Regions from separate parts of the Citrobacter sp. Igbk 17 genome, predicted to be linked through region 3. Evidence: predicted binding sites of a transcription regulator. Region 3 holds the regulator's gene; each other region holds the start of a gene.

Region 1 (7,228 bases), on a different contig from region 3:
TGTGGCCATGATCACCCGTGACGGCCGTTCCTGGAACGAATTCGAGTAAAAGATCATCTAGCCATTAGGTGTTATTTTACCGGTAACATGATCTAACACAGATTGTAGAATAATTTTTGCACTTTTAAACCTCGCGTGGATTCACCCGCGAGGTTTTTTTTATTACACTGCCTGAAACGATTTTGCCCCTGAGCTACGGATAACAAGCGATTCAGCAATATTTAGTGATGCTGAGTAACACTGTTTACCCAACCGCTCTGACAGATAAATTTTAGGAGCCTCTATGAATCCGAATTTGTTACGCGTAACACAACGTATCGTCGAACGTTCCCGGGACACGCGTTCCGCCTACCTCGCGCGAATCGAACAGGCTAAAACGACTACCGTCCATCGTTCACAACTGGCGTGCGGTAATCTGGCGCATGGTTTTGCCGCCTGTCAGCCGGAGGATAAAGCCTCGCTAAAAAGCATGTTGCGTAACAATATCGCGATCATTACCTCCTATAACGACATGCTTTCCGCGCACCAACCGTATGAACACTATCCGGCCATCATTCGTAAAGCACTACATGAAGCCAATGCAGTGGGCCAGGTTGCTGGTGGCGTACCTGCGATGTGCGACGGGGTGACCCAGGGTCAGGACGGCATGGAGCTTTCTCTGTTAAGTCGTGAAGTCATTGCGATGTCGGCGGCCGTGGGGCTCTCACACAATATGTTCGATGGTGCGCTGTTCCTTGGCGTATGTGACAAGATTGTCCCGGGCCTGGTCATGGCGGCGCTTTCCTTCGGTCATCTGCCTTCAATCTTCATCCCTTCAGGCCCGATGGCGAGTGGCCTGGCGAACAAAGAGAAAGTGCGTATTCGTCAACTGTATGCCGAAGGCAAAGTAGATCGTATGGCACTGCTCGAATCCGAGGCTGCGTCTTATCATGCACCGGGTACCTGTACGTTTTACGGCACCGCTAACACTAACCAGATGGTCGTGGAGTTTATGGGCATGCAGTTGCCAGGCTCTTCTTTTGTGCACCCGGATGCACCACTGCGTGAAGCATTGACTGCAGCGGCAGCCCGTCAGGTAACACGTCTGACCGGTAACGGTAACGAGTGGATGCCGATCGGTAAAATGATCGATGAAAAAGTGGTAGTGAACGGTATTGTGGCACTGCTGGCGACCGGCGGTTCAACCAACCATACGATGCACCTTGTGGCTATGGCGCGTGCAGCCGGTATTCTGATTAACTGGGATGACTTCTCCGACCTGTCCGATATCGTGCCGCTGATGGCGCGTTTGTACCCGAATGGCCCGGCAGACATTAACCATTTCCAGGCTGCTGGCGGTGTGCCTGTACTAATGCGTGAACTGCTGAACGCGGGTCTGTTACATGAAGATGTGAATACCGTGGCCGGATTCGGTTTATCGCGTTATACCCTGGAGCCGTGGCTGAATAACGGTGAACTGGACTGGCGCGAAGGCGCGGAAAAATCGCTGGACAGCAATGTGATTGCTGCCTTTGACCAGCCATTCTCCCATCACGGCGGCACTAAAGTACTGAGTGGCAATCTGGGGCGTGCGGTGATGAAAACCTCAGCTGTTCCAGTTGAAAATCAAGTGATTGAAGCGCCTGCCGTGGTCTTCGAAAGTCAACATGATGTGTTACCGGCATTTGATGCGGGTCTGCTTGACCGGGATTGTGTGGTTGTTGTGCGCCATCAGGGACCAAAAGCGAACGGAATGCCAGAATTACATAAACTCATGCCGCCACTTGGTGTATTATTGGACCGTTGTTTCAAAATTGCGTTAGTTACTGATGGACGACTTTCAGGTGCTTCAGGTAAAGTGCCTTCAGCAATCCATGTAACCCCAGAAGCCTACGATGGCGGGCTGCTGGCGAAAGTGCGCGATGGCGACATCATTCGTGTGAATGGACAGACAGGTGAATTGACGCTGCTGGTTGATGAAGAGGAACTTGCCTCCCGTCAGCCTCACATTCCTGACCTTAGCGCTTCGCGCGTGGGTACCGGGCGTGAAATGTTCAGCGCGTTGCGTGAAAAGCTGTCCGGTGCGGAGCAGGGCGCAACCTGTATCACTTTTTAAGACTTAATTTGTAATCAGGCGAGAGAAAACTCTGATGAAAAACTGGAAGACAAGTGCAGAAGCAATCCTGACCACTGGCCCGGTTGTACCGGTTATTGTGGTTAACAAACTGGAACACGCTGTGCCGATGGCAAAAGCGTTAGTTGCAGGGGGCGTGCGCGTTCTGGAAGTGACGTTACGTACCGCATGTGCGATGGATGCTATTCGTGCAATCGCGAAAGAAGTACCGGATGCTATCGTCGGTGCGGGTACTGTGCTGAATCCACAGCAACTGGCTGAAGTTACTGCGGCTGGCGCTCAGTTTGCGATTAGCCCGGGTCTGACCGAGCCGCTGCTGAAAGCAGCAACCGAAGGGACGATTCCGCTGATCCCTGGTATCAGCACCGTTTCTGAACTGATGCTGGGTATGGACTACGGCTTGAAAGAGTTCAAATTCTTCCCGGCTGAAGCGAACGGCGGTACGAAAGCACTGCAGGCAATCGCGGGTCCATTCTCTCAGGTTCGTTTCTGCCCGACTGGCGGTATCTCCCCGGCGAACTACCGTGATTACCTGGCCCTGAAAAGCGTGCTGTGCATTGGCGGTTCCTGGCTGGTTCCGGCGGATGCGCTGGAAGCGGGTGATTACGATCGTATTACCAAACTGGCTCGCGAAGCGGTGGAAGGCGCGAAGCAGTAAGCTATCAATGTGTAAACCGAAGGCCCGATAATAGGCGTTAGCGCCGATATCGGGCTTTGCCGGATGGGGGGTTACTGCCTCATCCGGTCTACGGGTCCGGTTTTAACCTGCCACTTTTACCTGTGCAGCCGCGTTTTTCGCGCGTTCAACCGCCTCTTCAACACTTTCTGCCGTTGCCAGCACGACACCTAAACGACGCGTACCGTCGATCTCGGGTTTACCAAACAGACGTATCTGCAAACCCGCGCCAACGGCAGCATCCACATTATCAAAGGTAACGTTTTGACTGCTTAGCTGCGGCAGGATCACCGCTGACGCTGACGGACCATACTGGCGGATTGCGCCAACGGGAAGACCAAGGAATGCACGCACGTGCAGGGCAAACTCAGACAGATCCTGAGAAATCAGCGTCACCATACCCGTGTCGTGCGGGCGAGGGGAGACTTCGCTGAAAATGACGTCGTCACCGCAGACAAACAGCTCCACACCAAATAATCCGTGGCCGCCCAATGCCAGTACCACTTTCCGGGCAATCTCCTGCGCCCGGGCTAACGCCAGTTCGCTCATCTGCTGCGGCTGCCAGGATTCGCGATAGTCGCCGTCTTCCTGGCGATGACCTACCGGTGCGCAAAAATGTACGCCGTCAATGGCGCTGACGGTCAGCAGTGTGATTTCAAAATCGAAATTCACCACGCCTTCGACGATAACACGCCCGGCGCCAGCCCGCCCACCCTGTTGGGCATAGTTCCAGGCTTCGGTTAGCTGTTCGGCGGAGCGGATAAAGCTCTGTCCTTTACCAGAAGAACTCATTACCGGTTTTACGATGCAGGGATAACCGATTTCTTCTACGGCCTCGCGAAAACGCATTTCACTGTCGGCGAAGCGGAAAGATGATGTTGGTAAAGATAACTCGTCGGCGGCGAGGCGACGGATGCCTTCCCGGTTCATGGTCAGTTGAGTCGCACGTGCACAAGGCACTACGTTCAGGCCTTCCTGCTCCAGTTTTACCAGAATATCTGTGGCGATGGCTTCAATTTCTGGCACGATAAAATGTGGTTTTTCATGTTCGACTACCTGGCGCAATGCATCGCCATCCAACATGTTGATGACGTAGGAACGATGAGCAACGTGCATCGCTGGTGCGTCGGGGTAACGATCCACGGCAATGACTTCCACACCCAGGCGTTGGCATTCAATCGCCACTTCTTTACCCAGTTCACCTGAACCTAATAACATCACACGCGTTGCTGCAGGACGCAGTGCTGTGCCTAATAACGTCATAAATTAATCCCCTGTTTCAACTAGGCGCAGTATATACGAAAACGTTTGCGTCTGTCTTTATTACCAGGTTGATTTCAGGGATGAAAAAGAATATGCTGTATATAAATACAGGTAATTTAAGAGGCTGCAAAAATGGCGGTTGAAGTTAAATACGTAGTCATTCGGGAAGGTGAGGAAAAAATGTCGTTTACCAGCAAAAAGGAAGCCGATGCGTATGACAAGATGCTCGATACAGCCGATCTGCTCGACACATGGCTGGAACAATCACCGGTAGCGCTGGAAGATGAGCAGCGTGAAGCGCTTTCTCTGTGGCTTGCTGAGCAAAAAGAGGTGCTAAGCGCCATCCTGAAAAACGGCAAGCTGCCTTCTCCACAGGTGGTCGACAGCGACACATCTGCTGAGGATGATACCCAGGCGGCCTGAAGCGACTTGCGCTCCTGATATTTTGTACCATGCTTTTCCCTGAATCATTGTGCAATCTCTGACAGCCTTCACACCGCGGGTCTGCGGCCTGAAGGACGAAGGGGAGATAAGGAGAAAAGAATGTATAAAAAAAGAGCGCTGTTGAGCCTGCTGTTATTATCTGCCAGCGTATCAGTATTTGCGGCGAATACGGAAAGTAAGTCAGTTAAGTTTCCAAACTGTGAAGGCCTGGATGCTGATGGTATCGCGGCCAGCGTAAAACGTGATTATCTGCAGAATCGCATTGTGCGCTGGGCCGACGATCAAAAGAAACTTGGTCAGCTTGACCCGGTAGCGTGGGCCAATCCGCAGGATATTGTCGGTAAAGATGGGCAGTGGACAGTCCCCCTGACCGTGCGCGGCAAAAGCAGCGACATTCAATATCAGGTAAAGCTTGATTGCAAAGCTGGCACAGCAGAGTATCAGGTGCGTCAGTAGCTGAATTTGCACATCTTTTGATGACCTGAACACTTCCTGACATCCCCTCGGGTACGCTTTGATGATTATTCGTCTGTACTTGAGGGGCAAAATGGCTAACTGGCTGAATCAACTACAATCTCTTCTTGGGCAAAAAGCATCATCTGCGACATCTTCTGGTGAACAAGGGCTTAGCAAACTGCTGGTGCCTGGCGCGCTAGGCGGTCTGGCAGGATTACTGGTTGCTAACAAATCCTCACGTAAATTACTCAGTAAATACGGAACCAGTGCGCTGCTGGTCGGTGGGGGCGCAGTGGCCGGCACGGTGTTATGGAACAAGTACAAAGATAAGGTTCGTGCGGCGCATCAGGGGGAACCACAATTTGGTGCACAGAGCTCACCGCTGGATGAGCGAACTGAGCGTCTGATCCTGGCGCTGGTTTTTGCGGCGAAAAGCGATGGGCATATCGATGCTAAAGAGCGTGCGGCCATTGAACATCAACTCCGTGAAGCAGGTGTCGAAGAGCAGGGGCGTGTTCTGATTGAGCGTGCGATTGAACAACCACTCGACCCGCAGCGTCTGGCTCAGGGGGTCCGTAATGAAGAAGAGGCACTGGAAATTTACTTCCTGAGCTGTGCGGCAATTGATATCGACCACTTTATGGAGCGCAGTTATCTGAATGCGTTGGGTGATGCGTTGAAGATCCCGCAGGATGTTCGCGAAGGGATTGAGCAGGATCTTAAGCAACAAAAACAGGCTCTGCCGGGTTAAATAGTTACTGCGCAGGAGCATGTTTCGCTTGCATCATTGCTGACTTTTGCCACCCTTATAGAATGTTTAAGCAAAAGAACAATGACATGCTACCTAAAGCTCCTCGTATCCCCCACGCCATGACGCAGCATGGCGATACTCGTGTTGATAATTATTACTGGCTGCGAGATGACACCCGCTCACAGCCAGAAGTATTGAATTACCTGCAACAAGAAAATGCGTATGGCCGCCAGGTGATGGCTTCGCAGCAAGCTTTGCAGGATCGTGTTCTGAAAGAGATTATCGACCGTATTCCCCCTCAGGATGTGTCCGCACCGTATGTGAAAAATGGGTACCGCTACCGCCATATCTTTGAGCCGGGGTGTGAATATGCCATTTATCAGCGCCAGTCTGCTCTCAGTGAAGAGTGGGATGAATGGGATACCTTGCTGGATGGAAACCAGCGCGCAGCCCATAGCGAATTCTATACATTAGGTGGTCTGGCAATATCACCGGATAATACCATTATGGCGCTGGCGGAGGATTACCTTTCCCGCCGGCAATATGGCGTGCGCTTTCGCAACTTACAAACGGGTAACTGGTACCCGGAGGTACTTGAAAACGTCGAGCCGGAATTAGTCTGGGCCAACGACTCGCAGACTTTCTATTATGTCCGCAAGCATGAAACCACATTGCTGCCGTATCAGGTCTGGCGGCATACTGTCGGTTCACCATCCACTGATGATGAGCTGGTGTATGAAGAGGCTGATGATATGTTTTATGTCAGTCTGCATAAAACCACCTCGCAGCACTATGTTGTTATTCATATTGCGAGTGCAACCACCAGCGAGGTTTTGCTCATTGATGCAGAACTGGCTGATGCCGAGCCACTGGTCTTTTTGACGCGTCGGAAAGACCATGAATACAGTCTCGATCATTATCAGCACGCGTTTTATCTGCGCTCAAACCGTCAGGGTAAAAACTTCGGTCTGTACCGTACCCGAGTACGAGACGAACACGCCTGGGAGACGCTAATCCCTGCGCGTGACAGTGTCATGCTGGAGGGCTTTACGCTGTTCACCGACTGGCTGGTGGTGGAAGAACGGCAACAGGGTTTAACCAGCCTGCGGCAGATCAATCGCAAAACGCGCGAAGTAATAGGGATTGCCTTTGACGATCCCGCCTATGTGACCTGGCTGGCTTATAATCCCGAGCCGGAGACATCGCGCCTGCGCTATGGCTATTCTTCCATGACTACGCCGGACACACTGTTCGAGCTGGATATGGATACTGGCGAGCGTCGTGTACTTAAGCAGACCACTGTCCCCGGTTTCGACGCTGCAAATTACCGCAGTGAACACGTGTGGATAACCGCGCGCGATGGTACAGAGGTACCTGTCTCGCTGGTCTACCACAAGCAGCATTTCCGTAAAGGGAAAAATCCATTATTGGTGTACGGCTATGGTTCATATGGCGCAAGCATGGACGCTGATTTCAGCAGCAGCCGCTTAAGCTTATTGGATCGTGGCTTTGTGTACGCGATCGC
Region 2 (7,228 bases), on a different contig from region 3:
TCAATGGACGTGCACCGTATACAGGATCATAACCATTCACACTCAGCAATTTAAGTGCTTCGTCAGAGATGTGGATTTCATAACCACGCTCTTCCAGACGTTTGTACAGACGCTGCAGTTGGATCTGAGCAATAGAAGCAATGTGTTTCTCACCCAGCGGATGGAATACAACAACCTCATCTATACGGTTGATGAATTCCGGGCGGAAGTTCTGGCTCACAACGCCCAGCACCATATCTTTCATATGGCTGTAATCCAGCTCGCCGAAACGCTCCTGAATCAGATCAGAGCCCAGGTTCGAGGTCATGATGACAACCGTATTACGGAAATCGACCGTTCTCCCCTGCCCGTCAGTCAAACGACCATCGTCAAGCACCTGCAGCAGAATGTTGAAGACATCCGGATGCGCTTTTTCCACTTCATCCAGCAGAATGACCGAATAAGGGCGACGACGCACCGCTTCCGTCAGGTACCCACCTTCTTCATAACCGACATATCCCGGAGGCGCACCTACCAGACGAGATACCGAGTGTTTCTCCATAAACTCGGACATATCGATACGGACCATCGCATCGTCACTGTCGAACATAAAGTTCGCCAGTGCTTTGCACAGCTCGGTTTTACCGACACCGGTTGGCCCCAGGAACAAGAATGAACCAATCGGACGATTCGGATCGGACAATCCTGCACGGCTACGACGGATGGCGTTAGATACCGCTTCTACCGCTTCGTTCTGGCCAATCACGCGGCTGTGCAGATCCTGTTCCATCCGCAACAATTTTTCCCGCTCGCCTTCCAACATACGAGCCACCGGGATACCGGTCCAGCGCGCCAGCACTTCGGCAATTTCTGCATCCGTCACTTTATTACGCAGCAGACGCATAGTTTTACCTTCAGACTGGGTTGCCGCTTCCAGCTGTTTTTCCAGTTCCGGAATTTTGCCGTACTGCAATTCAGACATGCGCGCCAGATCACCGACACGACGCGCCTGTTCGATAGCGATTTTCGCCTGTTCCAGCTCTGCCTTAATGGTTTGCGTTCCAGAGAGGGACGCTTTTTCAGCTTTCCACTCTTCTTCTAACTCTGAATACTGGCGCTCTTTGTCGTCCAGTTCTTCATTAAGCATATCAAGACGTTTTTTACTTGCCTCATCAGACTCTTTCATTAACGCCTGCTGTTCCAGCTTGAGCTGGATAATACGGCGATCGAGTCTGTCGAGCTCTTCCGGTTTAGAGTCAATCTGCATACGAATGCTGGACGCTGCTTCATCGATAAGGTCGATAGCTTTATCCGGCAACTGACGGTCAGCAATGTAGCGGTGAGACAGCGTGGCTGCCGCAACAATCGCCGGGTCAGTAATCTGCACATGGTGGTGCAGCTCGTAACGCTCTTTCAGGCCGCGTAGAATCGCGATGGTATCTTCAACGCTTGGCTCAGCCACAAACACTTTCTGGAAACGACGTTCCAGCGCCGCATCTTTTTCGATGTACTGGCGGTATTCATCCAGCGTGGTGGCCCCTACGCAGTGCAGCTCCCCGCGCGCCAGCGCCGGTTTCAGCATGTTACCGGCGTCCATTGCGCCATCGGCTTTACCTGCACCGACCATAGTATGCAACTCATCGATAAACAGAATGACGTTGCCTTCCTGTTTCGAGAGATCGTTGAGCACACCTTTTAAACGTTCTTCAAACTCACCGCGATACTTCGCCCCGGCCACCAGCGCGCCCATATCCAGCGCCAGCACGCGACGACCTTTTAACCCTTCAGGTACTTCACCGTTAATGATTCGCTGTGCCAACCCTTCGACGATAGCGGTTTTACCAACACCTGGCTCACCGATCAAAACCGGGTTGTTTTTAGTACGACGTTGCAGCACCTGAATCGTGCGGCGAATTTCTTCATCACGACCGATAACCGGATCGAGCTTGCCTTGTTCGGCGCGTTCGGTCAGGTCGACGGTATATTTTTTCAAGGCCTGACGTTGGTCTTCAGCCCCCTGGTCATTCACGCTTTCACCTCCACGCATTTGTTCAATTGCCTGAGTGATATTGGCGGTTGTCGCTCCTGCTGATTTTAATAAATCGGTCAGCGTACCGCGCGACTCAAGCGCTGCCAGAACGAACAGTTCTGACGAAATGAAATTGTCTCCACGTTTTTGCGCCAGCTTGTCGCAAAGATTCAGTGCACGCACCAAATCCTGAGAAGGCTGAACATCACCGCCGGTACCTTCTACCTGTGGTAAACGGCTCAATGCCTGATCAATCGCTGTGCGTAACTGGCCAGCATTGATGCCAGCGGACGTTAACAAAGGACGAACCGATCCCCCTTCCTGATTCAGCAAGGCGCTCATTAGATGAAGTGGTTCGATAAATTGGTTGTCGTGCCCCAGTGCGAGTGACTGGGCATCGGCAAGAGCAAGCTGGAATTTATTGGTAAGACGATCCAGACGCATAACTCCTCCCATAACAGGTCAAAATTGCTACTGGAGATTAAATGAGGTCATCCCTCAATTATTCAAGGTGAATGACCTGAATTATGTGAAAAGAAAATTACACGTACCGGATCGTCTTGATTCTTTAGGTTATATCAGCCAAATAAAACTTGCCATACGACCCGTGGTATTGTCGCGACGATAAGAGAAGAACGTCTCACTTTCGTTGAAGGTGCAATGGTCGCCACCGTAGACGCTCTCTACCCCTACATTTGCCAGACGTTGACGTGCAAGCTTATAGATATCCGCCAGATATTTTTCACCACGCGGCACAAATGCACTGTCAGCTTGCGGATCTTTTGCCATAAACGCGGTGCGAACTTCTGCACCTACCTCAAACGCAATCGGACCAATCGCCGGCCCTAACCAGGCAATAATGTTTTCCGGCTTGTCGGCAAAGCACGCCACCGTTTCTTCCAGCACACCTTCACATAACCCGCGCCAGCCCGCATGGGCCGCCGCCACTTCTGTTCCAGCACGATTACAAAACAGCACCGGCAGACAGTCCGCCGTCATCACTGCACATACGGTGCCTGGCGTATTGCTGTAGGACGCATCTGCACGTTTAGATAAGTATGGCCCGCCGCTTAATTTCAGGACATCTTTACCGTGTACCTGTTCAAGCCAGACGGGTTTCGAAGGCAGATTGCCCGCAGCAAACAGCCGCTTGCGGTTCTCTTCCACATGCTCCGGGTTATCGCCACAATGGGCACCCAGGTTCAGCGAATCATAAGGCGACATACTGACGCCGCCAATGCGGGTAGAACTACAGGCTGCGACACCCTGAGGTATCGGCCACTGCGGGACAATTAGCTTACTCATAACCAGGCAACATCATCCTTATGCTCTTCAAAATCAGCGCGCATCACTTCGATAAGCTCCACCATATCTTGCGGAATTGGCGCATGCCATTCCATCTCGATACCGGAAATCGGATGATACAAACGCAACATGGTCGCGTGCAGCGCCTGACGGTCAAACTTACGCAGCACGGAGATAAACTCGTCAGAAGCGCCTTTCGGCGGGCGCGGACGACCACCGTAGACCTGATCGCCTACCAGCGGATGGGTGATATGCGCCATGTGCACGCGGATCTGGTGCGTACGTCCGGTTTCCAGACGCAACCGCAGACGCGTGTGCACACGGAAATGCTCCATAATGCGATAGTGCGTTACCGCAGGTTTCCCCATTGGATGCACTGACATATGCGTACGTTTGGTGGGATGACGGCTGATCGGTTCTTCGACCGTACCGCCCGCGGTCATATGGCCAATCGCCACAGCTTCATACTCGCGAGTGATTTCGCGCAGCTGCAATGACTCGACCAGGCGTGTTTGCGCCGGGACAGTTTTTGCCACAACCATAAGCCCGGTTGTGTCTTTATCCAGACGGTGCACAATACCGGCTCGTGGGACATCCGCAATTGGCGGGTAGTAATGCAGCAACGCATTCAAAACCGTACCATCAGGATTGCCCGCGCCCGGATGAACCACCAGATCACGTGGTTTGTTGATGACGAGAATGTCGTCATCTTCATAAACGATATCCAGCGGGATATCCTGAGCTTCAAAACGAATCTCTTCATCAATTTCAGCATTGATGGAGACACGCTCTCCACCTAACACTTTTTCTTTCGGCTTATCGCAAAGATTGCCATTTACCAGTACGCGCTGGTCGAGGATCCATTCTTTTATGCGCGATCGCGAATAATCAGGGAACAATTCGGCCAAAGCCTGATCTAAGCGTTGACCAAGCTGATTTTCGGAGACTGTTGCGGTGAGTTCTACTCGTTGTGCCATAAACTGCTTCTTCGTTTAACGTTGGGTTTTACGGCTTTGCCGTTTAATATAGTGTGCTATTGTAGCTGGTCTTAACCGGGAGCAGGAACAGAGAATCTCCCGTATTACATTTTGAGGAAAGTCAAAACGTCATGACGCGCATGAAATATCTGGTGGCAGCAGCCACGTTGAGCCTGTTTTTGGCGGGTTGCTCTGGTTCAAAGGAAGAGGTGCCCGATAATCCGCCAAATGAAATCTACGCGACTGCTCAGCAAAAGCTGCAGGACGGTAACTGGAAACAGGCAATAACGCAATTGGAAGCGTTGGATAACCGTTATCCATTTGGACCGTATTCTCAGCAGGTGCAATTAGATCTCATCTACGCCTACTACAAAAACGCCGATCTGCCACTTGCTCAGGCTGCCATCGATCGTTTTATTCGTCTGAACCCAACTCACCCTAACATTGATTATGTCATGTACATGCGTGGCCTGACCAATATGGCGCTGGACGATAGCGCACTGCAAGGATTCTTTGGCGTCGATCGTAGCGATCGCGATCCACAGCATGCCCGAGCTGCGTTTAATGACTTTTCCAAACTGGTACGTGGTTATCCGAACAGCCAGTACACAACCGATGCCACTAAGCGTCTGGTATTCCTGAAAGATCGTCTGGCGAAGTATGAATACTCTGTTGCTGAGTACTATACCGCCCGTGGCGCATGGGTTGCAGTCGTGAACCGTGTGGAAGGTATGCTGCGCGACTATCCGGATACCCAGGCAACGCGTGATGCCCTGCCGTTGATGGAAAACGCTTATCGCCAAATGCAGATGAATGCCCAGGCAGAAAAAGTAGCGAAAATCATTGCCGCTAACAGCAGCAACACCTGATTGACCTCAGAATGCAAAACGGCAGCCACTGGGCTGCCGTTTTTTTATTCGTTAACGCCACAACTGAAGCGGTTTAGCTGCGACGCATCCTATCAAATATGGCCTGCTTTCAGGTATTCCTCAAGTAAAAAATCGCCTGTTCCTGCGGTGCCTCACAAAAAGGTTTTCTTGACAAAAAGCGACAAAATAATGTGATTTAGATCACACATTTTGACATTAGGAACGGTATGCTGGAATCACCAAGACGGGAAAGACAAGAGGTAAAATTTATGACAATGAACATTACCAGTAAACAAATGGAAATTACTCCGGCAATTCGCCAGCATGTCGCAGACCGTCTCTCCAAACTGGATAAATGGCAAACTCATCTGATTAATCCACATATCATTCTGTCTAAGGAGCCACAGGGTTTCATTGCTGATGCCACCATCAACACCCCGAATGGACATCTGGTCGCCAGCGCAAAACACGAGGATATGTACACCGCCATTAACGATTTGATCAACAAGCTGGAACGGCAGCTCAATAAAGTGCAGCACAAAGGCGAAGCCCGTCGTGCAACAACTTCAGTAAAAGACGCCAACTTCGTCGAAGCAGAAGAAGAGTAGTCCCTTACATTGAGTGTATCGCCAACGCGCCTTCGGGCGCGTTTTTTGTTGACAGGGTGAAAACAGTACGGGTACTTTACTGATGTAGCCAAAGGAAAATTACATGAAACTTGTCCCGTTCTTCTTCGCATTCTTTTTTACCTTCCCCTGAATGGGAGGCGTTTCGTCGTGTGATAAAGAATGCGAAGACGAACAATAAGGCCTCCCACAACGGGGGGCTTTTTTATTGATAACAAGAAAGGCAACACTATGACATCGGAAAACCCATTACTGGCGCTGCGAGAAAAGATCAGCTCGCTGGATGAAAAATTACTGGCCCTGCTGGCAGAACGACGTGGTCTGGCGGTAGAAGTCGGTAAAGCCAAGTTGCTGTCTCATCGCCCGGTACGCGATATTGATCGGGAACGCGACCTACTGGACCGTTTAATTCAGCTTGGTAAAGCACATCACCTCGATGCCCACTACATCACGCGCTTGTTCCAGCTTATTATCGAAGACTCCGTCCTGACCCAGCAGGCGCTCCTTCAGCAGCATCTGAACAAGATCAACCCGCATTCCGCTCGTGTTGCCTTCCTGGGACCAAAAGGGTCTTACTCACACCTTGCAGCACGTCAGTACGCCGCACGTCATTTTGAGCAGTTTATTGAAAGCGGCTGCGCGAAATTTGCCGATATCTTTAATCAGGTTGAAACCGGACAGGCAGACTACGCGGTAGTGCCTATTGAAAACACCAGTTCCGGTGCGATTAATGACGTTTACGATCTTCTGCAGCACACCAGCCTCTCTATCGTCGGAGAGATGACGATTACTATCGACCATTGCGTACTGGTGTCGGGAACAACCGATCTGGAGAGCATCGACACGGTATACAGCCACCCGCAACCGTTCCAACAATGCAGCAAGTTCCTGAACCGCTACCCGCACTGGAAGATTGAATACACTGAAAGCACTTCAGCTGCGATGGAAAAGGTCGCCCAGGCTAACTCACCACGCGTAGCAGCCCTGGGGAGCGAAGCCGGTGGTGTATTGCATGGTCTGCAGGTACTTGAGCATATTGAAGCTAATCAGACGCAAAACATTACCCGCTTCGTGGTTCTGGCACGTAAAGCAATCAATGTTTCTGACCAGGTTCCAGCGAAAACAACGTTGCTGATGGCGACAGGACAACAGGCAGGTGCGCTGGTTGAAGCGCTGCTGGTACTGCGTAACCATAATCTGATTATGACCAAGCTGGAATCCCGCCCGATTCACGGCAATCCGTGGGAAGAGATGTTTTATCTCGATATCCAGGCCAACCTGGAATCATCCCAGATGCAAAAAGCCCTGAAGGAGTTGGGGGAGATTACGCGTTCGATGAAAGTATTGGGATGTTATCCGAGTGAAAACGTGGTGCCGGTCGACCCGAGCTAACGTGACAATGCCGGATGGTGCTGCGCTTATCCGGCCTACAATTCAGGCGAT
Region 3 (7,228 bases):
CTGTTTTTTTTTGCGGTCGGTTACGAAACGTAGTTTTAAACGAAAAAAGCTATTAACTTTCCCTCTTTCTATAGATTAGAATCGTCAAGTTTTGAAAATCACACGCAGGCACGATAGACCTGCCTTACCAGAGGACTGCTCAGTGGCGCGGATAAACCGAATCTCGATCACGCTCTGTGCTTTACTTTTTACCACACTGCCTTTTACGCCTATGGCTCATGCTTCCAAGCAGGCCAGGACGACACCTACCGCTTCCCACACCGTCAAGACGGTAGATAAAAAGAAAAGCGCAACAACCAGCCAGAAAGCAACAAAAACCAACAAGAAAACGGCGACAAAAAACACCAGTAAAACCAGTACGAAAACGGCTTCCTCTTCCAAAAAACGCACAGCAACTCCGGCAAAATCGACGAAAACAGCAAACCGTCGCAGTAAAACAGCGGCAATACAAACCCCTGCCGTCACCTGGACTGAAAAATGTACCCCGCGCAAAGGTCATAAGCCACGTTGTGTAAAAGTGAAGACGACTGCACCAACAGCCGTTGCGGATGTACATAAAGTAAAAGTACAGAAAGCAACCAAAACCGCTATGTCTACCCTGATGAACCAAATCGGTAAACCTTACCGTTGGGGTGGCACATCACCCAGAACCGGTTTTGATTGCAGCGGGCTGGTTTATTACGCATACAAAGATCTGGTGAAGTTCCGCATCCCGCGTACCGCCAATGAAATGTATCACCTGCGCGACGCTGCGCCGATTGAACGTGGTGAACTGAAAAACGGTGATCTGGTCTTCTTCCGCACGCAAGGTCGCGGTACCGCCGACCACGTTGGCGTCTATGTTGGCAATGGTAAATTTATCCAGTCTCCACGCAGCGGTCAGGAAATTCAAATAACCTCTCTGAGCGAAGATTACTGGCAACGCCACTACGTGGGCGCTCGCCGTGTGATGACGCCGAAAACAATTCGCTAAAAACTTACCCTACAGAATATGCTGTAGGGTAAGTTCTTCTTTTGCATAACCTTTCAATTTGCTACCCTATCCTTACTCACAATGAGGCTATTGTGTGTACTCACTATAAATAATAAGGAGAGAAGCAATGTCGTTCGAATTACCTGCATTACCGTATGCCAAAGATGCTCTAGCACCGCACATTTCTGCCGAAACGCTGGAATACCACTATGGCAAACACCATCAAACCTACGTGACCAATCTGAATAACCTGATTAAAGGCACCGCGTTTGAAGGTAAATCACTGGAAGAGATCGTACGTAGCTCTGAAGGTGGTGTATTCAATAACGCAGCACAGGTATGGAACCACACGTTCTACTGGAACTGCCTGGCACCAAACGCAGGCGGCGAGCCGACCGGTAAACTGGCCGAAGCGATTGCCGCCTCCTTTGGCAGCTTTGCAGACTTCAAAGCACAATTCACCGATGCCGCTATCAAGAATTTCGGTTCTGGCTGGACCTGGCTGGTAAAAGGAACGGATGGCAAACTGGCTATCGTATCCACCTCCAACGCAGGTACACCGCTGACGACTGACGCGACGCCTCTGATGACCGTTGACGTGTGGGAACATGCTTACTACATCGATTATCGTAATGCCCGTCCTGGCTACCTGGAACACTTCTGGGCACTGGTGAACTGGGAATTTGTTGCGAAAAACTTCGCAGCATAAAATGACAACGCAGAAGGGGTTCCCTTCTGCGTTTTTGTTTTTAATTCGTTGCGTTGCAGACTTCTTCCGCTTGCTTTCTTGCCGAGACAAAGACCAGCAGTAGCGCAAGTCCCGCCACAATCGCCCCCATTACCGGGACGAAACTGTAGCCCAACCCTCCGGAAATTACCGCCCCACCGGCGGCCGCTCCCAGGGCATTCCCCAGATTAAACGCGCCAATATTCACTGACGATGACAATCCAGGTGCCTCACTGGCAACGCGCATCACACGCATCTGCAGCGGCGGAACCACCGCAAACGTTGCTGCGCCCCACACCACCATACTCACGGCCGCACCCAGCTCATTACGTGCAAGGAAAGGTATCGCCAGCATAATAACCATCAGCAGCAATAAAAAGCCTTTCAGCGTACCGTTAACCGAACGGTCAGCCAGTTTACCGCCCAGATAGTTACCGATAGAGAACCCAACGCCAATCAGCACCAGCATACCGGTGACAAACGCCGGCGTAGCATGAGTAATGCTATGCAGCACGGGTGAGATGTAGGTATAAAGCGTAAACATCGCTCCGGCCCCCAGAACGGTCGTCAGTAAAGCTGACACCACTTGTGGACGCATTAATACAGCCAGTTCTTTGCGCACATCAGGGCGCTCACCTGCCCCGCCTTTCGGTAACGAGAAGAACAGACTGACCATCGCGATAATGCCTAGTCCCGCCGTCGCCATAAAGGACATACGCCAGCCGATGGTTTCCCCAAGCCAGGTTGCCGCGGGAACACCGCCAATATTCGCGATCGTTAGCCCCATAAACATAGTCGCAACGGCGCTGGCCTGTTTATGTTTGGGGACAACGCTTGCCGCCACAACCGAGCCGAGGCCAAAAAATGCCCCGTGGTTAAGACTGGTCAAAATGCGCGACAGCATCAGCGTCGTGTAATCCGGAGATATCGCCGAAAGCACATTACCCAATGTAAAAATGGCCATCAGGAAGATAAGCGCATTGCGACGCGCACGATGGGACAGCAGTAAGGTCATCAGCGGTGCGCCAACCATCACGCCTACCGCATACGCGCTGATTAACATCCCTGCGGCCGGAATGGAAACATCCACGCCTTTGGCAATGACGGGTAGCAATCCCATGGGAGAGAATTCGGTCGTTCCAATGCCAAACGCACCTATCGCCAGCGTCAGTAAAGGATAATTTATTTTCATCTATCGACTCCGTAACGTCGAGCCTTGGCACGACACATCATAAGAGTCAAAAGCATGACATTGATCGCAAAATTAATAAAGTTAACAAAACTGCAAAAGACTTTTGCTTATTTGCAAAAAATAGGAAGGGAAAGACAAGCAGAAAGGATGAGGGAGAGTGAACTCCCCCGGGGGAAATCAGTGCAGTGCTGCAGTCAGGCCACCCGCAACAATCAGGCCCAGAACAATTATGGTCGTCACTAACGAAAATTTCAGATCGGTGCTCATCAAGTTTTCTCCTTTTTATTCCCACACAAAAAGTGATATTGCGCATTTTTACACACTTGAAAGCAAAAATCTCTCACGATTTATATTGATAACTGCTTTTAACTCTTCCCCTTTTCGTTAAGATCAGACAAAATTCCACGCTTACTTGATTAGCGTACCGGCCATTGACCCCTTCCTGACGTTCCGTGTCGTTTTCCCGGCGTGCCGCAACCCTGACGTTGCGTTGAGGGTGTGTGAAGGCAAACGTTTACCTGGAGTATTCTCAGGAGCTTAGGATATGGTCTGGAGTGAGATGTAATGGCAACTATTAAAGATGTAGCGAAGCGAGCAAACGTTTCCACTACAACCGTATCACACGTAATTAACAAAACGCGCTTTGTCGCAGAAGAAACGCGCAACGCTGTCTGGGCAGCGATTAAAGAACTGCACTACTCCCCTAGCGCAGTTGCACGTAGCCTGAAGGTGAATCACACCAAATCGATCGGTTTGTTGGCAACCAGCAGTGAAGCTGCCTATTTCGCCGAAATTATCGAGGCTGTTGAGAAGAATTGTTTCCAGAAAGGCTACACACTGATTCTGGGCAACGCCTGGAACAGTCTTGAAAAACAGCAGGCCTACCTGTCTATGATGGCGCAAAAGCGCGTAGATGGCCTGTTGGTAATGTGTTCAGAGTACCCGGAATCACTGCTTTCCATGCTCGAAGAGTATCGCCATATTCCAATGGTGGTCATGGACTGGGGCGAGGCAAAAGCCGACTTTACCGATACCGTCATTGATAACGCTTTTGAAGGTGGTTACATGGCAGGCCGGTATCTGATTGAGCGCGGTCATCGTGAGATCGGCGTGATCCCAGGTCCCATGGAGCGTAATACCGGCGCAGGCCGCCTGGCTGGCTTCATGAAAGCGATGGAAGAGGCTCTGATTAAAGTTCCCGAAAACTGGATTGTCCAGGGTGATTTCGAACCTGAATCCGGCTACCGCGCTATGCAGCAAATCCTCTCCCAGTCGCATCGCCCAACCGCCGTATTCTGTGGTGGCGATATTATGGCGATGGGTGCGCTGTGTGCCGCAGACGAGATGGGACTGCGCGTACCGCAGGATATCTCAGTTATCGGTTACGACAACGTACGCAACGCCCGATACTTCACCCCTGCGCTGACAACCATCCATCAGCCAAAAGATTCACTGGGTGAAACGGCCTTCAACATGCTGTTAGACCGAATCGTGAATAAACGTGAAGAATCGCAGTCTATCGAGGTGCACCCACGCCTGGTAGAACGTCGTTCCGTTGCCGACGGTCCATTCCGCGATTATCGTCGTTAAGTCAGTTGTGCGGGAGCCTCATCCGGTTCCCGCAGCCACTCTTTATTCAGCGTCTCACTATCCCCCAGGTAGTCCAGTAACCAGCTCAGTGCAGGCGACGTATCGTTCTGCTGCCAGGTCAGGCAACAAGCGGCATCCGGGAACGGATTTTCCAGCTGTAACGCCACCCATTTTCCGCTATCGATCCACGGTTTTGCAAAATGCGTCGGTACCATCCCGACACAGAGTCCGGCTGACAAGCAGGTGGCCGAGGATTCCCAGTCAGGAACCACAACGCGTTTTTGGTTGTCCAGCAACCATGTAATACGTTTCGGCAGTGTGCGGGAGGTGTCTTCGCGTACCAGCGATGGCCAGTTGCGCAACGTATCGTCACTGATCGGTCCCGGCATCGCCGCCAACGGATGATGACTGGCTACCACGCAACTCCAGCTCAGCATTCCCATATCCCGGAACGTATAGCGTCCCCCTACCGGAATGGCCTGCGTTGCTCCGATAGCTAACTCCACGCGACCATCCGACAGCGCGTCCCAGACGCCATTAAACACCTCCTGAAAGACCAGAAGTTCCACATCATCGAAATGGCGGTAGAAATCCACAATCATCTGTCGGGTCCGTTCTGGACGCACAATATTATCTACCGCAATCGCCAGCTGTCCTCGCCAGCCATTGGCGATTTGTTGACATTGCTGACGGGTGATCTGCATTTTTTTGATAACAGACCGACCTTCTTTTAAAAACCACGCGCCAGCAGGCGTTAATTCCACGTCCCGATGACGGCGTTCAAAAAGAGGCACAGCCAGCCACTCTTCCAGTTGGCGCACCGTGTAGCTTACCGCCGAAGGTACGCGGTGCAACTCCTGAGCAGCGGAACTAAAGCTACCGTTACGCGCCACTGCATCAACCACCTCAAGTGAATATTCCGACCACATGCTCTGCCTGCAAAAAATTTGAAATCAGTAAGCAAATATTAGCGTTTCACAGCGAGAATTACACTCACTACACTCAGCGGCAATGTTCTATTGCTAAAAAGAGAAACGATAATGCAACCAGGAAAAGGGTTTTTAGTCTGGCTGGCAGGTCTTAGCGTGCTAGGTTTTCTGGCAACGGATATGTATTTGCCCGCCTTTGCTGCTATTCAGTCCGATTTACAGACACCCGCTTCTGCCGTGAGTGCCAGCCTTAGTTTGTTCTTAGCGGGTTTTGCCGTTGCACAACTTTTGTGGGGGCCACTCTCCGACCACTATGGTCGTAAACCGATTTTGATGCTGGGCTTATCCATCTTCGCGCTGGGCAGCCTGGGTATGTTGTGGGTAGAAAACGCCACCGGCTTACTGGTGCTGCGCTTTATTCAGGCCGTTGGTGTCTGTGCGGCTTCGGTTATCTGGCAGGCGCTGGTTACCGATTATTATCCTTCACAAAAAGTAAACCGCATCTTTGCCACCATTATGCCGCTGGTCGGATTGTCTCCTGCACTTGCACCGTTATTAGGCAGTTGGATCCTGGTACATTTTTCCTGGCAGGCCATTTTTGCCACCCTTTTTGCGATTACCCTGCTCCTGATGTTGCCGGCCCTGCGCTTAAAACCAACGGCAAAAGCACGCGATGATAGCCAGGATAAACTGACGTTCGCTACGCTGCTGCGCTCCAAAACATACCGTGGAAATGTACTGATTTACGCAGCATGTTCCGCGAGCTTCTTCGCATGGCTGACGGGTTCACCGTTTATCCTTAGTGAAATGGGCTATAGCCCGGCGGTGATTGGTCTGAGCTATGTCCCGCAAACTATTGCATTTTTGATCGGTGGTTACGGCTGCCGTGCGGCACTGCAAAAATGGCAGGGTCGCCAGCTTCTGCCGTGGTTACTTATCCTGTATGCCATTAGCGTTATCGCCACCTGGGCTACTGGCTTTATTCATCACGTTGCGTTGGCTGAAATCCTGATCCCATTCTGCGTGATGGCCATTGCAAACGGGGCAATCTACCCTATCGTTGTCGCCCAGGCGCTGCGTCCATTCCCTCAGGCTACAGGCCGTGCCGCTGCGCTGCAGAACACGCTGCAACTGGGACTATGCTTCCTGGCAAGCCTGGTCGTTTCGTGGCTAATCAGCACGCCGCTGCTCACCACCACCAGCGTTATGCTGACGACAGTGCTGCTGGCCGCGCTAGGCTACAAAATGCAGTCACAGACTGACAACACATCCTTGCCGGATGAGAGCGCGCAAATTGCCCACGGTGAGTCACATTAATCATTGTTGCAGGCATTTAGTTAGCCCGCTAACAATTATCGGTTGAATAGCCAAAAATTCAGGCCTATACTGATTTTCGGTTGTTAATAAAACGATAAGATTTATAGAGTAACGGGAACAAGCAGGTTCCCGTTTTTCCATGGATGGCCTTTTCGGCAAGGGTTCCTCCCTTCCTCTGTTCTACGTCGGATTATAGATTCGCGGATTAATTCCGTGAGATTTCTCACAAAGCCCAAAAAAGCGTCTACGCTGTTTTAAGGTTCTGATCACCGACCAGTGATGGAGAAGCTATGAGTTCATCATGTATAGAAGACGTCAGCGTACCGGATGATGACTGGTACCGAATCACCAATGAGTTATTGAGCCGTGCAGGCATTACCATTAATGGCCCGGCACCGGCAGATATTCGCGTTAAAAACCCCGACTTTTTCAAACGCGTGTTGCAGGAAGGATCGTTGGGTTTAGGTGAAAGTTATATGGACGGCTGGTGGGAATGCGAT

What was found. The regulator PurR, encoded in region 3, represses purine synthesis genes. The targets are predictions, from matches to a motif close to CANGCAAACGTTTGCNTG.
Region 1: a site for PurR is predicted at 4,087-4,104, ahead of purT (formate-dependent phosphoribosylglycinamide formyltransferase). Genes of this name have one in related genera too.
Region 2: a site for PurR is predicted at 5,313-5,330, ahead of raiA (ribosome-associated translation inhibitor RaiA). Genes of this name have one in related genera too.

The regions. Positions count from the first base shown of each region.
Region 1 covers NZ_JANEWI010000024.1:27,287-34,514, reverse strand. Annotated here, with positions in the region: gene zwf (glucose-6-phosphate dehydrogenase) at 1-49, shown strand, start outside; gene edd (phosphogluconate dehydratase) at 284-2,095, shown strand; gene kdgA (bifunctional 4-hydroxy-2-oxoglutarate aldolase/2-dehydro-3-deoxy-phosphogluconate aldolase) at 2,130-2,771, shown strand; gene purT (formate-dependent phosphoribosylglycinamide formyltransferase) at 2,874-4,052, opposite strand; gene yebG (DNA damage-inducible protein YebG) at 4,185-4,475, shown strand; gene yebF (protein YebF) at 4,596-4,952, shown strand; gene NNO08_RS14870 (tellurite resistance TerB family protein) at 5,044-5,703, shown strand; gene ptrB (oligopeptidase B) at 5,790-7,228, shown strand, end outside.
Region 2 covers NZ_JANEWI010000021.1:458-7,685, forward strand. Annotated here, with positions in the region: gene clpB (ATP-dependent chaperone ClpB) at 1-2,452, opposite strand, end outside; gene yfiH (purine nucleoside phosphorylase YfiH) at 2,582-3,313, opposite strand; gene rluD (23S rRNA pseudouridine(1911/1915/1917) synthase RluD) at 3,310-4,290, opposite strand; gene bamD (outer membrane protein assembly factor BamD) at 4,422-5,159, shown strand; gene raiA (ribosome-associated translation inhibitor RaiA) at 5,429-5,767, shown strand; Phe leader region at 5,870-5,995, shown strand; gene pheL (pheA operon leader peptide PheL) at 5,871-5,918, shown strand; gene pheA (bifunctional chorismate mutase/prephenate dehydratase) at 6,017-7,177, shown strand.
Region 3 covers NZ_JANEWI010000008.1:51,270-58,497, reverse strand. Annotated here, with positions in the region: gene NNO08_RS06950 (C40 family peptidase) at 143-973, shown strand; gene sodB (superoxide dismutase [Fe]) at 1,101-1,682, shown strand; gene NNO08_RS06940 (MFS transporter) at 1,723-2,892, opposite strand; gene cydH (cytochrome bd-I accessory subunit CydH) at 3,070-3,159, opposite strand; gene purR (HTH-type transcriptional repressor PurR) at 3,457-4,482, shown strand; gene punR (DNA-binding transcriptional activator PunR) at 4,479-5,411, opposite strand; gene punC (purine nucleoside transporter PunC) at 5,523-6,728, shown strand; gene cfa (cyclopropane fatty acyl phospholipid synthase) at 7,019-7,228, shown strand, end outside.